2 regions of the Rummeliibacillus sp. BSL5 genome follow, and region 1 is predicted to be linked to the other one. Evidence: predicted binding sites of a transcription regulator. Region 1 holds the regulator's gene; the other holds the start of a gene.
The links. The regulator LexA, encoded in region 1, represses DNA repair genes until DNA is damaged. The targets are predictions, from matches to a motif close to CGAACATATGTTCG.
Positions count from the first base shown of each region.

Region 1 (8,075 bases):
ATTAACTTGTGAAAGGTGAGGTGAAGGATTTGAATAAAGAGATTAGAAAGACTATGCCTTTGCTGCCAATTAGCATTGTGATGCAACTAACTGATTTAACCGCTCGTCAAATTCGCTATTACGAAGAACATGAGCTTATTATTCCAGCAAGAACTGAAGGGAATCGCCGGATGTTTTCATTAAATGATGTTGATGATTTATTAGAGATTAAGGATTTATTAGAACAAGGCATCAATATGGCTGGAATAAAAAAAGTATTTGAAATGAAAAATGAACCGCTTGTTACCAAGCAATTGAAGAAAGAAATTACTGATGAAGATTTAAGAAGGATTTTACGAGAAGAAATGCGTCAAGCGCAAAGTATGCAAAAAACCTCTATCCGACATGGAGATTTATCTCGTTTCTTTTCATAACACCTAAAAAATTCTACATATAGGGAGAGATTTCATTGGGAAAGTTTACAAAAGATGATATTCGTAGATTGGTCGTAGAAAAAGAAGTGAATTTTATCCGTTTACAATTCACAGATGTATTAGGATCTATTAAGAACGTAGAAATACCTGTAAGTCAGCTAGAAAAAGCGTTGGATAATAAAATGATGTTCGATGGCTCGTCTATTGAAGGTTTTGTGCGTATTGAAGAATCTGATATGTACTTATATCCTGATTTAGATACATTTATTGTATTCCCATGGACAATCGGCAAAGGTACAGTATGCCGCTTTATTTGTGATGTATACAGTGCAGATGGTACACCGTTTGCAGGAGACCCAAGAAATAACTTGCGTCGCATATTAAACCGTATGAAAGAAATGGGCTTTACCAGCTTTAATTTAGGACCTGAGCCTGAGTTTTTCTTATTTAAATTAGATGAAAAGGGCGAACCGACACTTGAACTAAATGACCATGGTGGTTACTTTGATTTAGCACCAACAGACTTAGGAGAAAATTGCCGTCGTGATATTGTGCTTGAGTTGGAAGAAATGGGATTCGAAATAGAAGCATCACACCACGAAGTAGCACCGGGCCAACATGAAATTGATTTTAAATATGCAGATGCAATTACAGCATGCGATAACATCCAAACATTCAAATTGGTTGTAAAAACAATTGCTCGTAAACACGGTTTACATGCAACGTTTATGCCTAAACCATTGTTTGGTGTGGCGGGATCTGGGATGCATTGTAATGTATCTTTATTTAAAGGGTCAGAAAATACTTTCTTTAATCCGAAGGGCGACCTGCAATTGAGCGATACAGCGTATCAATTTATGGCTGGGGTATTAAAACATGTCAAAGGCTTTACAGCTGTGACAAATCCAACAGTGAACTCTTACAAACGATTAGTGCCAGGTTATGAAGCTCCATGTTATATTGCTTGGTCAGCACAAAATCGATCTCCGCTTATCCGTATTCCGGCATCTCGCGGTCTATCTACTCGGATTGAAGTACGTTCAGTTGATCCAGCGGCAAATCCTTATTTAGCGATGGCTGTTATTCTAGAAGCGGGATTAAATGGTATTGAGCAACAGTTGACACCGCCACCTGCAGTTGATCGAAATATTTATGTGATGAATGCAGAAGAAAGACTAGAAGAAGGCATTGGCAATTTGCCGGCAAACCTAGACGACGCATTGCACGCACTTGCTGAAGATCAAGTCATTCAAGGTGCTTTAGGAAAGCATATTTATGCTAATTTCCGTGAAGCAAAAGAAATAGAATTTGATTTCTTCAGAACACAGGTCCACCAATGGGAACGTGACCAATACATGAAAACTTACTAAAATAAAAAGCGCTGGGATTCAAAGTCCCAGCGCTTTTCTTATGTATTGATAGTTGTCTATTATGCATACAGGATTTACAAAATTTGAAAAGAATATAAAACAGCAAAAGGTGTAAAGAAAAGTAAATTGATAAAAGGAAGGAAAAACATTGAAAGAGAAGAAGGTATAGTTCATTATACAATTAATAGAGAAGGACAAATCACGCATCAAATGCGATACCAGGTACAACAAGCTATTGGTTAAATACCTAAGGGTAGTTTATTCTGTCGAAAAGGAGATGAATCTTTAATATGATAGATTATCAGAGTGAAGAATTTATTTTAGATATGCCAGAGAACTCGTTAAATTTAAATATTCCGTATGCTTTCTTTATAGATCATGCCTCTTTAAATTGGAATGAATTATATTTTGGATTAAAAAGTCAATATATTTCTCTAAATTATGCTATTGAAAAAGCAGTATCAGAGGTAGCAATTAATGGTAATACTTCAAATACGTTATTTGAGCTTGCTTCACTTTTTAAAAATGAAGAAGACTTAGCTGAAAAGTATATTAATGATTTAATAACAGAGAAAATAATGGATTCAATGTTATTGGAAAAAAACAATTCATGATTGACTGTAAAAACAAATATCTTTATATTGCTTTATTGTGGTTGTATCAAAACCCCAAAAAGTATAACCATCCGAAACGATACGACTCAGAATTAAAAGAAATAGACTATAGTTCCAAAGTTTATGATGTTATTTGGGATTTTAAAATACCTTCAATACCAGCTCGTGATTTTCGATATTTCTCGATGACTTTTGAAGTAACAGAGAAAAATCAAGAACTATTTTTAAATAGATGGAATCAGTTTTTAGAAGAACAAAAACAGATAGTCAAATAATTTTTAATAAAAAATACGCATTACCAAAATAAAATAATACTAACAATAAACTCAATTTTAAGTCGTAGGATCCTAATATCTTTTACATGTTGAGGTCTATTTCTATTTAGTCACAGACAACTAAAAAACTAAATACCATAACACTCTATCAGGATTAGCAAGTCACCCATTTCAATCTTTAATAGCTAAAGACGATCTCTATATTCTTTGTATGCTTCGAGAAAATCTCTTTTAATGAATTATTAGCGATTTTAACATTAAGCAAAAATTCATTTGTATCATTAAAACTATCAGAAATATCCTTACTCTCGGTATCAGAACATGGAAATACTTCTAAAAGTATATATCCTTCAGAGCTATTTGCGATCACGTTCATACTTAAGCGCTTCGGAAAACAGAAATGTTGTGTTTTTGCTTCACTCAATTGTCGAGAGATATTTTTGCGCAACGGATGATGTGTTAAACCATCTGACTGTTAAATCTAAAAATTTATAACCCTGTATTTACCTATATTATACACTGTAATATATTTACTTATATTGATTAATGGAAGTTTTTAAGTTTTATTACAATTATGTATGGCGCTAGAATGAAAAATCAGGATGAGTAGAGTTTATTACTGGTGATTACTTTGTACAACATATTATGAGAATAATCGTATGATATGTGACTATGTTTTGATTGTGCAAGGAGGTAGTGGATTGTATTAAGAGAGGAGAAAAAATAGAAAATGATTGAATTACGAAAAATAACTGGAGATAACATAGAGAAAGTAATAGCACTTGAAGTTGAAGAAAACCAAAAAGACTTTATAGAAACTACTAACCTAAGAAGCTTTGCAGATGCTCATATGTTGAATGCAGAAGGGATACCTGCTACACCTTATGCCATTTATGCCGATGAAGTGGTGGTTGGATTTTTGATGTATATTTATGATACGTTGGATCACGAATCGTTTGAAAAGGAAGATTTTTACGGTAAGAAGAGCTATTTTATTTGGCATATTATGATTGGAAAGAGTTACCAAGGGGAAGGATATGGCAAACTTGCATTTGAAAAAATGTTGAAGGAAATCGTAACGTGGCCATATGGTGAAGCAGAATATATAGCTCTCTTTTATCAAACAAGTAATATCAAAGCTAAAACATTATACGCTTCATTTAAATTTGAAGATACAGGTATTATTCAGGGTAAGTCCATGTTGGCGATTAAAAAGCTAGTTGAGAAATAAAAGAAACACGCAATGTTTTCATACTGCAAAATAGCACTTTAAGTAGGCGCAAAATAATCCTAATTTAACACCCGCGCTATCTGTTTTGTGTTTATAAAAAAACAATCAGTCTACAGGTAATATAATAGACTCGATTGTTTTTTTAATTATCAGTATATGTTACGATAAAGACCAACAACTTTACCAAGAACAGCAACGTTTTCAACAATTATTGGCTCCATAGAGGAATTCTCTGGTTGTAAACGGAAGTGTCCCTTTTCTTTATAAAAACGTTTTACTGTTGCTTCGTTCTCCTCCGTCATAGCTACTACGATATCTCCATTATTGGCAGTTGCCTGTTGTTTGACAATCACGTAGTCTCCATCGAGAATTCCTGCCTCTATCATAGATTCACCCATGATTTCAAGCATAAAAATATGGTCATCTGATCCACCGTAAGTGTCAGGAATAGGGAAGTACTCTTCAATATTTTCGATAGCGGTGATAGGTAACCCGGCAGTTACTTTCCCAACTAAAGGAACATGCATAACACCCTGTTTGGTAACATTTCCTTGATCTAAGATTTCAATAGCGCGCGGTTTTGTCGGGTCTCTGCGGATCAGCCCTTTGCTTTCCAATCTATTCAAATGGCCGTGGACAGTTGAACTGGAAGCTAAACCTACTGCTTCGCCTATTTCTCGTACAGAAGGCGGATATCCTTTAGTGCGTACTTCTTCTTTTATAAATTCCAATATATCATCTTGTCTTTTTGATACCTTTTTCAATTTGCTCACCCTCTTATCAGCAATTTTCTTTAATTGTTAAATGAAGTATAACATGTCTATTAAATGGATGCAAACATAGGTTCGAAATTTATTTGACAAAAACGCATGTTCGTATTATATTGAATTATATAAACTACGAACAAACATTCGATGAAGGGGAGATCCTTATGAACTGGATTAAAAAAAATCGAAATACCACCTATTTATTTGCATTCATATTCGCCATTATGGTTATTCTTATGGTTATCAATCGGGATACAACTAGCTACACAAACATAGAAGTCCAAGAAGGAGATACTTTATGGTCGCTATCTGGACTTTATAAAGGGGATTTATCCAAAAGTGAGTGGGTTTCTTTAGTGAAAGATAAAAACAATATTATTGACGGACGCATTATAGCTGGTCATACTTTATCTATTCCTGCGTACAAAAAAACTAACACGAATAAAAAAGGAATAGAGTTGGCGAGTGAAAATGAATGAATAGAGGTAAAGAAGCAGTATTATATTGCCGTGTAAGTACAGAAAAAGAATCCCAAGATTCTTCGCTAGAACGGCAAGAAAGTGAACTAAAAGAGTTTGCCAAAACAAAAGGTTATAATGTTATGAGTGTATTTAAAGATCGGCATAGCGGCTATGACGTAGAACGCGAGGGACTCATGGATTTGCTGGATTATATTAAAGAACAACATATTACAGCATTGTTTGTGCAGGATGAAACGCGATTAGGACGTGGGAATGGTCGCATGGCCGTATTACATCTACTTAATAAAATGGAAGTGACTATTTTTACTCTTAATAATTCAGGCAATATCCAGCTGAATGAAATGGATACAATGTTGCTTGAAATATTGGCACTAGTAGAGGAATATCAAAGGAAATTACATAATGCCAAAATACGTCGTGGGATGAAAAGGGCTGTACAAAACGGCTATAGGCCTGAAAATAACTTAAAGGATCGGGGCAATCCAGAAGGTAGAGAAAGAATTGATGCTCCAATTGAACAGATTATTCAATTGAGAAATAAAGGGCTAACATTTGAAGAAATCACTGCTACTTTAAATGGATTGGGCTTCCAACTTAGCAAAGCAACAGTACATAGACGCTATAAAGAATTCGAAGAGCACAATAATTAACTGTAAACTGTCGAAAAGTTTACTTTATGATACAGGTTGGCTTGATATCCAAATAATGCTTAACGCTTGCACTTAAAACATATTTTACATACTCTTTAAGATATGAAGAATATGAAAGGGTGTATATAAATGTTGCCAAAAGAAAAGATTGATCGCATTAATTTCCTGTCTAGAAAATCAAAAGCAGAAGGACTAAGTGTTGAGGAAGCGAAAGAACAAACAGCACTTCGAAAAGAATATCTGGATACATTCCGTAATTCCATGAGAGACACCATTGAGCATGTCCGAGTATTTGATCCAAATGGCGATGAAGTAACACCGGATAAGGTAAAGGAAATTCAAAAACGAAATAATCCTTTGAATTAATAAGGTAAAGTAAATGTCGAAAAAATATTGTTTTCTGACATAATGTTGACTAAACTGTAATAGAATAATACTTTGCTTTCAGAAAGGATGTCTATTCATGACGCTACAAGCAGATCAGCTTGCAATTAATACAATTCGAACTTTGTCGATTGATGCAATCGAAAAAGCAAATTCTGGTCATCCAGGTTTACCAATGGGTGCAGCACCAATGGCTTACACGCTATGGACAAAACAAATGCAACACAATCCAAAAAATCCAAAATGGTTTAACCGTGACAGATTTGTATTGTCAGCAGGACATGGTTCAATGTTATTATACAGCCTACTTCATTTAGGTGGTTATGACTTACCGATGGATGAAATTAAAAACTTCCGTCAATGGAATTCATTAACTCCTGGCCATCCTGAATTTGGGCACACTGCTGGAGTAGAAGCGACAACTGGTCCACTGGGGCAAGGGATTGCTATGGCTGTTGGTATGGCGATGGCTGAAGCGCATTTAGCAGGAGTATACAACAAACCAGAACATTCCATTGTAGATCACTATACATTCGCGCTTTGCGGAGATGGAGATTTAATGGAAGGTGTATCTGCAGAAGCAGCTTCACTTGCAGGCCATTTGCAATTAGATAAACTAATTGTCTTATACGATAGTAATGATATTTCATTAGATGGTGATTTGAATAAATCATTCTCAGATAATACAGCTGAACGTTTTAAAGCATATGGCTGGAATTATATCTTGGTTGACGATGGCAATGATATTGAAGCTATTAATTCAGCAATTGAAAAAGCAAAAACTCATAAAGGACAACCTACATTAATTGAGATTAAAACAGTTATTGGCTTTGGTTCTCCTAACAAATCAGGTAAATCATCATCTCACGGTGCACCGCTTGGCGTTGATGAAGTTCTACTAACAAAACAAGCTTATCAATGGGAAAATGAAGATTTCTTCGTTCCTGAGGAAGTATACGAAACATTTAAAGAAGCAGCGAAAATTCAAGGGGAAGAAGCTGAATCTGTATGGAACGAACAATTCCAAGCATACAAACAAGCATACCCAGAACTTTCTGCACAGCTAGAAAAAGCAATTAATGGAGAGCTGCCTGAAGACTTTGACGCAGAAATCAAAGCTTTCGAGCCAGGCAAATCGGTAGCTACACGTTCATCATCAGGTGATGTGATTAATGCGTTAGCTAAGAAATTGCCTTCTTTCTTTGGAGGAAGTGCTGACTTAGCTGGCTCTAATAAAACTACTATTAAGGATGCAGGAGATTTCTCTGCAACTGAACGAGCTGGACGTAATATTTGGTTCGGTGTTCGTGAGTTCGCAATGGGTGCTGCATTAAATGGTATGGCTTTGCATGGCGGTCTTCACGTGTTTGGTGGAACATTCTTTGTCTTCTCTGACTATGTGCGCCCTGCCGTACGTTTATCTGCACTTATGGGACTTCCTGTGACATATGTGTTTACACATGATTCTATTGCTGTTGGTGAAGACGGTCCAACACATGAGCCAATTGAACATTTAGCTGCATTGCGTGCGATGCCGAACCTCTCTGTTATCCGTCCGGCTGATGCTAACGAATCTGCTGCCGCATGGAAACTTGCAGTATCATCTAAAAATAAACCTACTGCTTTAGTGCTGTCACGACAAAACCTGCCAGTGCTTGATGTAGATGCGAATGCAATCTATACAGGCGTTGAAAAAGGTGCTTATGTTGTTGAAAAGGCAGACAAAGAAGTGGCTGATGCATTGCTATTAGCAACTGGTTCTGAAGTACAGTTAGCTGTTGCTGCTAAAAAAGCATTAGCTGGCGAAGGAATCGATGTTACAGTTGTATCAATGCCAGATCTAGGTCGTTTTGACGAACAAGATGCAGCATATAAAGAAAGCGTATTGC
Region 1 is NZ_JAVGCV010000001.1:1,161,822-1,169,896, reverse strand. Features, by position in the region: gene RCJ93_RS06035 (MerR family transcriptional regulator) at 30-413, shown strand; gene glnA (type I glutamate--ammonia ligase) at 449-1,783, shown strand; gene RCJ93_RS06025 (DUF2247 family protein) at 2,074-2,397, shown strand; gene RCJ93_RS06020 (hypothetical protein) at 2,394-2,672, shown strand; gene RCJ93_RS06015 (GNAT family N-acetyltransferase) at 3,403-3,903, shown strand; gene lexA (transcriptional repressor LexA) at 4,053-4,667, opposite strand; gene yneA (cell division suppressor protein YneA) at 4,835-5,149, shown strand; gene RCJ93_RS06000 (YneB family resolvase-like protein) at 5,146-5,802, shown strand; gene RCJ93_RS05995 (DUF896 domain-containing protein) at 5,932-6,168, shown strand; gene tkt (transketolase) at 6,266-8,075, shown strand, end outside.

Region 2 (8,075 bases), 400 kb from region 1:
TAACGCCATTGTCATGCAATCCCTTTAAATCTTTAATATTTTCAGGGACTAGGCCACCCCAAAAACGAGGATTAACAACAGCTTTTTGATCCGCAAGTGCTTTTTTCAAAGCTAAGTTTTCAGCGTTAATTGTCGGAGGAGTACTATTTAACGGCATATCGAAAAATGTTGTTGCACCACCTGCAGCTAAACTCTTGCTACCTGTCTCTAAGCCTTCCCACTCAGCTCTACCTGGTTCATTAAAATGAACATGTGAGTCTATTAAACCCGGAAAGACATGAAGACCTTCTGCGTTAATTTCTTTAAGGGCATCTCCGTCAATTTTTCTTCCGTATGCCACTTCTTGAATTTTTCCGTCCTTAATCGCTATATCTCCTAGCTGAACAGAATCAGCACTTACTATATTGCCGTTTCGTATAATCAAATCATATGAAGTCATAATTCCTTCTCCTCTCAATGTCTGTTTTGACTATTTCTAATATAGTTTGCATGGCTTAGCTAGTTTAATACGCAAACACTTATTATTCAAGCAGCGTATAAAGAGGCAAAGTCTTTACTAATATTCTTGAAATGTTCAAAGATTCGTCGTAAAAACGCTCGAATTTTGTCATATACTAGATACATAGATTATTATAATCATTTTGTATTAGTTGGTCGTTAGACACTTTAAACAAATTACACAATAGCTAGTGTACATTTTTTCTAATAGATTTTCAATTTTTGTTCACTTTGAACAAATCGTTTATTTACAATAACTATCTTAAAGTAATATTTAATTTTGTTTTGTTTACCCGTTTTTGCTAAATTTTACGTAATAAAAACCAAAATATTCTATTCTTTGTATAATAAAAGCCTCCAATTCTAAAAGAATTGGAGGCTTCGTAAATTTCTATTTATATAGTTGAAAGCCTAGCAGCAGCGTGAAACTTTACCATCTTTCCCATTGTAACATTCTTCCTGCGCTTCGCAGAAAAACTCCTTCCTGCTTTTTATTTGCTGATCTGGATTTGCCTCTATCATATGTTTTACATATGTTTCATAGCTCGGAACTCCAACTAAAAGCGAGATAAATTGATTTCGTTGTTCTAGAACCTTTTTTAAAATAGTTAGCATATTAGCTCCTCCTTTATGCACTTCGTTTATACACGGTTTCATGGAGCGTTACTTTTTTATTACCTAATACTTTGAACCAAATTCGTAGAGCGGAAATAAAGACAGTAATCACGACAATCATAAAGATTGCACAAAGGGCAGCATCTACATAATCATTGACTAAAACTTGACGCATTTGAGCTATAGTAGCTGCTGGTGCCAATACTTCCCCTTTATCAAGCGCATTTTGAAATACTTTCGCATGTGATAAGAAGCCGATTTTAGGGTTGTCATGAAACAGTTTTTGCCACCCCGCTGTCATTGTTACAACTAACAATAGAGTGGTCGGTAACAATGTGACCCATGTGTAAACTTTTTTCCCCATTTTAAAGAGAATAGTTGTTCCCAAGACGAGCGCAATCCCCGCGAGCATTTGGTTGGCGATACCAAATAACGGCCAAAGTGTATTAATTCCACCTAATGGGTCTACAACACCCTGATAGAGGAAATACCCCCACCCTGCAACACATAGTGCCGTAGCAATAATGTTCGGTACCCAGGCATCAGTCTTTGCGAATGGTTTATAGAAGTTCCCTATTAAATCTTGAATGATAAAACGGCCAACCCTAGTACCTGCATCAATAGTTGTCATAATAAACAACGCTTCAAAAAGAATGGCAAAGTGATACCAGAAAGCCATCATAGTCGTTCCGCCAATTACCTTCGAGAATATGACTGCCATTCCGATTGCTAATGTAGGCGCTCCACCCGTTCTTGAAAGAATAGAGGCTTCACCCACCTGATCGGCAAGCCTTGTTAAATCATCAGGAGTCAATTTAAAACCCCAATCACTTATTGTAGCAGCTACAGTAACAGCATCAGTGCCAATTGCAGCTGCAGGGCTGTTGATAGCAAAATAGATACCTGGTGTAAGAACACATGCTGCTATCATGGCCATCACAGCTACAAAAGATTCAGTTAGCATAGCTCCATAGCCGATTGCTCTCGCATGTGATTCACGCTCAATCATTTTTGGAGTAGTACCTGATGAAACTAATGCATGGAACCCTGATACCGATCCACAAGCTATAGTAATAAATAGGAATGGGAAAAGGTTACCTGAAAAGACAGGACCAGTACCATCAATAAATTTGGTTACAGCAGGCATTTCTAATGAAGGAGCTACAATTAATATCCCTAGCGCCAGGCCGGCAATAGTCCCTACTTTTAAAAACGTACTTAAATAATCGCGCGGAGCCAGCAAAAGCCATACCGGCAATACAGAAGCAATAAAACCATAAGCGATCATCATAAGAGCAATTGTTTCGCCTTTAAAGGTAAACATTTGCGCTAACGTTTCATGTTCTGATACATATTGTCCGAAATAAAGAGATAAAATTAATAGAATAATACCAATAATTGAACCTTCGCCCACTCTTCCAGGACGGATATACCTCATATAAATCCCCATTAATATAGCAATAGGAATTGTTGCTGCGATGGTGAACATACCCCAAGGGCTACCCGCTAAAGCCTTAACAACGACTAGAGCCAATACAGCTAATAATATGACCATAATGCCTAAAATTCCTACCATTGCTATAATGCCTGTTACTTTGCCAATTTCATCTTTAATCATTTCACCTAACGATTTTCCGTTGCGTCGCATTGACCCGAATAGAATAATAAAATCTTGAACTGCTCCGGCTACCACCACGCCTACCACAATCCATAGTGTTCCAGGCAAATAGCCCATTTGTGCAGCTAAAATAGGCCCAACTAGCGGACCTGCACCTGCAATAGCTGCAAAATGATGTCCAAATAAAACCCATTTATTCGTAGGAACATAGTCTTTTCCATCGTTGTTCACTACTGCTGGCGTTTGTCTAGAATCATTGAGCTGAAAAACCTTATTCGCTATAAATTTACTGTAAAAACGATAGGCAATAGCATAAACGCAAAGAGCTGCGGTCAAAATCCATATTGCATTGATACTTTCACCACGTTTTAAAGCAACATAACCAAAACTTATTGCCCCAATAGCAGAAATTACTCCCCATAATAAGATGGATCTTAATGCTTTCAACTTTCCTGCCCCCTTTTGATTCTGATTCTGTATAAATCTCTTTTTCTCTCCTCCTGACAAATGATTAATATACAGTTTATTCTGAATTATATAATAATATAATCTGCAAAACAAAATAATTTTTATATTTATATATATAAAGAAGAAACTCGACAATTTAAAAAATATTTCTCAAAAATAAAAGGCCTTAATCATTTAGATTAAGGCCACTCATTTTCTATTCTATTTATCTACTTTGTTGATACTTAAAGTTGATTGTAGTTGACAGCTATTTTTGCACCAATCACTGCATTATTTTTCACTAATGCAATGTTGGCATCAAGACTTTTACCTTTTGTTAGTTCTTTTACCTTTCCTAATAAGAAAGGAGTTACATTTTTACCTGTAATTTGTTTTTCTACTGCTTCTTTTAATGCAGATTCAATCACTTCATTAATTACAGATTCGTCCATTGCATATTCTTCAGGAATTGGATTGGCAATAACAGCTCCGCCTTTAAGGCCTAAATCCCACTTCACTTTTAATGTTGAAGCAATTGTCTCGACATCTTCTGCTTTAAAGTTGACTGGGAATTCACTTTTGCGTGTATAGAAAGCTGGAAGTACGTCCGTGTTATAACCGATTACTGGTACACCTTTTGTTTCAAGATATTCCATAGTTAATCCTAAGTCTAGAATAGATTTAGCTCCGGCACAAACTACTGCTACATTTGTTTGACCCAATTCCTCTAAATCTGCTGAAATATCCATAGTATTCTCAGCACCTCTATGAGCACCACCAATACCACCCGTAACAAATATATTGATTCCAGCTGCCTCTGCACAAATCATTGTTGCAGCTACAGTAGTAGCTCCAAGTTTTTTTGTAGCAAGTAAATAAGCTAAATCACGACGTGACGCTTTCGCTACATCCGAGCTCTTGCCGAACATTTCTAATTCCTCATCTGATAGGCCAATTTTTATTTTTCCATCCACTATAGCAATCGTTGCTGGGACTGCCCCATTATCACGGATTATTTGCTCTACTTCACGTGCTGTTTTTACATTCTGCGGATAAGGCATGCCATGAGAAATAATGGTTGACTCTAAAGCCACAACTGGTTTCCCTTGTTCTTTTGCTGCACGTACTTCCTCAGATAAAGTGATGTATTCATTCATGATAATTCCTCCATGTCTTTTTGTAATTGTATTGCGGATAAATTTTGTCTAACCGTATATGGTGATGCCAATGTTTTAGAAGCATTCACACTTGCAGCTCTAGCTATTTCGGTTAAAGGTTTTCCTTCCAACCAAGAGTAAATAACAGCAGACGAAAACGCATCTCCAGCTCCTGTTACATCAGCAATTTCTTCGACTGGTATGGGTGGGATATGTAGGATTCCTTCATTTCTATTACCTATCATAGACCCCTCTTTGCCATTTGTGATGACTACATTAGCAATACCTAAACCTAGCCACTTTTCAACAGCCTTTTCCCAATCTTCATTTGTTTTAATTTCAGTTTTAAAGTAAGTTTCCGATTCATCTCGGTTGGTAATAATCCATGATACCCCTGCCAAATCATCTGGCAAGCGATTCATTTTCGGAGATGAAACAGGAATTATCACTATTGGCAAGTTATGGATTTTAGCAAAGCTGCACAAAAATTGAATGGTCTCCTTAGGGCAATTTAAATCTGCCACAATGCATTTGGATTGACTTAATAAAGCTTCATTTTTTAACAGCAAATCAGGCGTGATAGCTTCATATACTTCCATATCTGCAAGGGCTATGATTAATTCACCCTGTGCATCCAAAACAGCAGTGTAAGAACCTGTCGCCTTTTCAGGGAATTTAGCTACTGTATCAAGCTTCATATAAAGAGATGATGCGTCTTCAATGAATGACCAATCCATATCGAGACCACTTGCAGAAAACAGCGACACATCACAACCAAGCCTTCCTAAATTCTCTGCAATATTACGGGCTACTCCTCCAGCATTTTGTGTAGTATAACTTGGATTCGAAGTGCCTAATTGAGCGTTATCTTTGATATGAAATTTCCGATCTATATTGGCTCCGCCAACACATATGATCTGTTCGGATTCACTTAAAATATAGGCCCTACCCAAAATATTACCTCGTTTAGTTAACCCAGAAATCATATTAGCAATTGATGGACGAGATAAGCCTAACATCTCTGCAAGCTCTTGCTGAGACACATAAGGATTCTTGCGTATCGCATTCAAAATCAACTGCTCTTTATCAGTTATTTTTTCAGGCATCTTATCACCTTTCAAACATTTGTTTATTAATCAAACATTTGTTTAATCATAATATCTTTTCTATCTGTTGTCAATAAAAACATGAAAGCCTTTTCATTAAAATCAACAAAAAAAGAAGCAGGAATAAACCTGCTTCTCTGTATCGTTAATCTTTAAACGTAAAATCCATTTCCTCTGGTTTAACAACTTTAGACTTTCTGACAAATTTATAACCAAAGAACAAGACTAAAAATAATGGGATACCTAGATAAGCTGCTACCACACTACCCCAGTCAACTTTATCAGCTAAAAAGGCTTGGAAGTTTTGTGCAATAATCACAATTATACCGCATGCAACCGCGAAAATTGGTCCAATCGGGAACCACTTTGCACGATAAGGCAATTCATCTAACGAATGTCCTTGCGCTAAAAATCCTTTCCGGAAACGATAATGGCTTACTGAAATACCTAACCAGAATATAAACCCAGTAATACCAATGGCATTCATTAACCACAAGTAAACAGTTCCATCACCGAAAAATGATGCTAAGAATGCAAGTGCGCCAATTGCACAAGTGAAAATCATACTCACTACTGGTACACCGCGTTTATTTAATTTACCAAAAATTCGAGGCGCTTGTCCCTCCTTCGCCATTGAAAACAGCATACGAGTTGAAGCGTAGACACTTGAATTTCCTGCTGATAATACGGCAGACAATATAACTGCATTCATAAGCGACGCAGCGAAAGCAATCCCTGCTTTTTTCAATACTAATGTAAATGGACTGACCATAACTGAATCATTTTGTAAATTGGCATTTGTATATGGTATTAATAATCCTATTACAAAGATAGCGAAAACGTAGAATAACAAGATACGCCAAAATACGCTTTTGATTGCTTTTGGAACATTCTTGGCAGGGTCTTCACTTTCCCCTGCTGCTACACCGACAATCTCAGTCCCTTGGAAGGAGAAACCAGCCGCAATAAAGACTACGAATACTCCTAGGATGCCACCTGAGAAAGGAGCGTCACCCATTGTAAAGTTTTTAAACCCTACTGCTTCGCCGCCCATAATTCCGAAAATCATTAAGACTCCGACAATTAAGAAAATAACAATAGCACTAACTTTAATTAACGATAGCCAATACTCACCTTCACCATAGCCCTTAACTGATAAATAATTTAGCAAGAATATAATAGCTAAAAATCCGCCGCTCCAGATCCATGAGGGGCTATCCGGAAACCAAAATTTCATAATCATTGTAGATGCGGTCAATTCTGCAGCAATTGTCATCGCCCAGTTAAACCAATATAACCAACCTATTGAAAATCCAAAAGCAGGGTCAACAAACTTGGAGGCGTACGAACTAAACGATCCACTAGTTGGCATATATGCAGCCATTTCTCCTAAGCTTGTCATAACGAAATAGACCATTGCTCCAACTAACATATAACCGAGCAGTGCTCCACCTGGTCCTGCTGTATGAATGGCTGAACCACTGCTTAAAAATAAACCAGTACCAATTGCACCGCCAATTGAAATCATCGTCAAATGGCGAGATTTTAATTTTCTCTTTAAATGTGTTTCTTCCTGTGCTCCCGCAGATATTTCCCCTTGTTTAACCAACACTTTTTGTTCATCTTGTTGCAAAGTCAATCAGAACACCCCTTTGTAAGCGGTAACATTTATTAGTATGAGGCTTTAAAGCAGCAAATTTGCTAATCATTGTGTTCTACAAATATAGTTTTCAAACCGCTATACAATAAAGCGACCTAAAATAAAGTGTCAGCCTACTGATTTCTAAAACTTTATACTAGAAATATAATTTAAAATTGTCGAAAGTGTCAATGTTTTTTTCGACAACTTTCGCTTCTGTACAAATAGAGACCTATTAAAAAGGCTGCTCTTATGCAGTATTTTGCATAAGAGCAGCCAAGAAAATCATTTTATATTCACGTTTTTTTAATGAATTGGAATTTCGATAAAATCAAAAGCAAGATTTAGAAAGAAGATAGAATGTATAAAAACAAAGAGCAATGCTTGCTTATTTAACTTTTTCCCTACATTATGATCCATTAGCTCCAACACCCTTCTTGTTTTTTGTTATTATAGTCTAGATAATATAAATATGCAAAATATTTTTTATTTTAAGTTTTTATACAATTATACTTTAATTATGTCATGATATATGTAAAGACACAAAGGAGCTGTTTATTTAATGGAGAAAGCATTAATTATTATTGACTATACGTATGATTTTGTAGCTGCAGATGGGCTGCTTACTTGTGGTGAGCCTGGACAAAGGATTGAAGAAAAGATGATTGAACACATTAATGAATTTGTAAACAATGGCGAACTAGTCATCTTTGCATGCGACTTACATGAAGATAACGATCCATTCCATCCAGAAACTTCACTTTTCCCTCCACATAATATTAGAGGAACAAAGGGCAGAGAATTATACCATAGCGTCCAGACTCTGTATGAAGAGATAAAACACCTGCCTAATGTCAAATGGATGGACAAAACACGTTATAGCTCTTTTGCCGGAACCAATCTGGAACTGCTGTTACGAGAAAGAAAAATTAATGAATTATATTTGGCTGGCGTGTGTACAGATATCTGTGTATTACATACAGCTGTCGATGCTT
Region 2 is NZ_JAVGCV010000001.1:761,995-770,069, forward strand. Features, by position in the region: gene RCJ93_RS03890 (allantoinase) at 1-439, opposite strand, end outside; gene RCJ93_RS03895 (YbdD/YjiX family protein) at 910-1,113, opposite strand; gene RCJ93_RS03900 (carbon starvation CstA family protein) at 1,127-3,178, opposite strand; gene RCJ93_RS03905 (pseudouridine-5'-phosphate glycosidase) at 3,424-4,335, opposite strand; gene RCJ93_RS03910 (carbohydrate kinase) at 4,332-5,441, opposite strand; gene RCJ93_RS03915 (amino acid permease) at 5,587-6,969, opposite strand; gene RCJ93_RS03920 (cysteine hydrolase family protein) at 7,643-8,075, shown strand, end outside.
Region 2: the regulator LexA is predicted to act here: its motif matches at 5,473-5,486, upstream of RCJ93_RS03910 (carbohydrate kinase).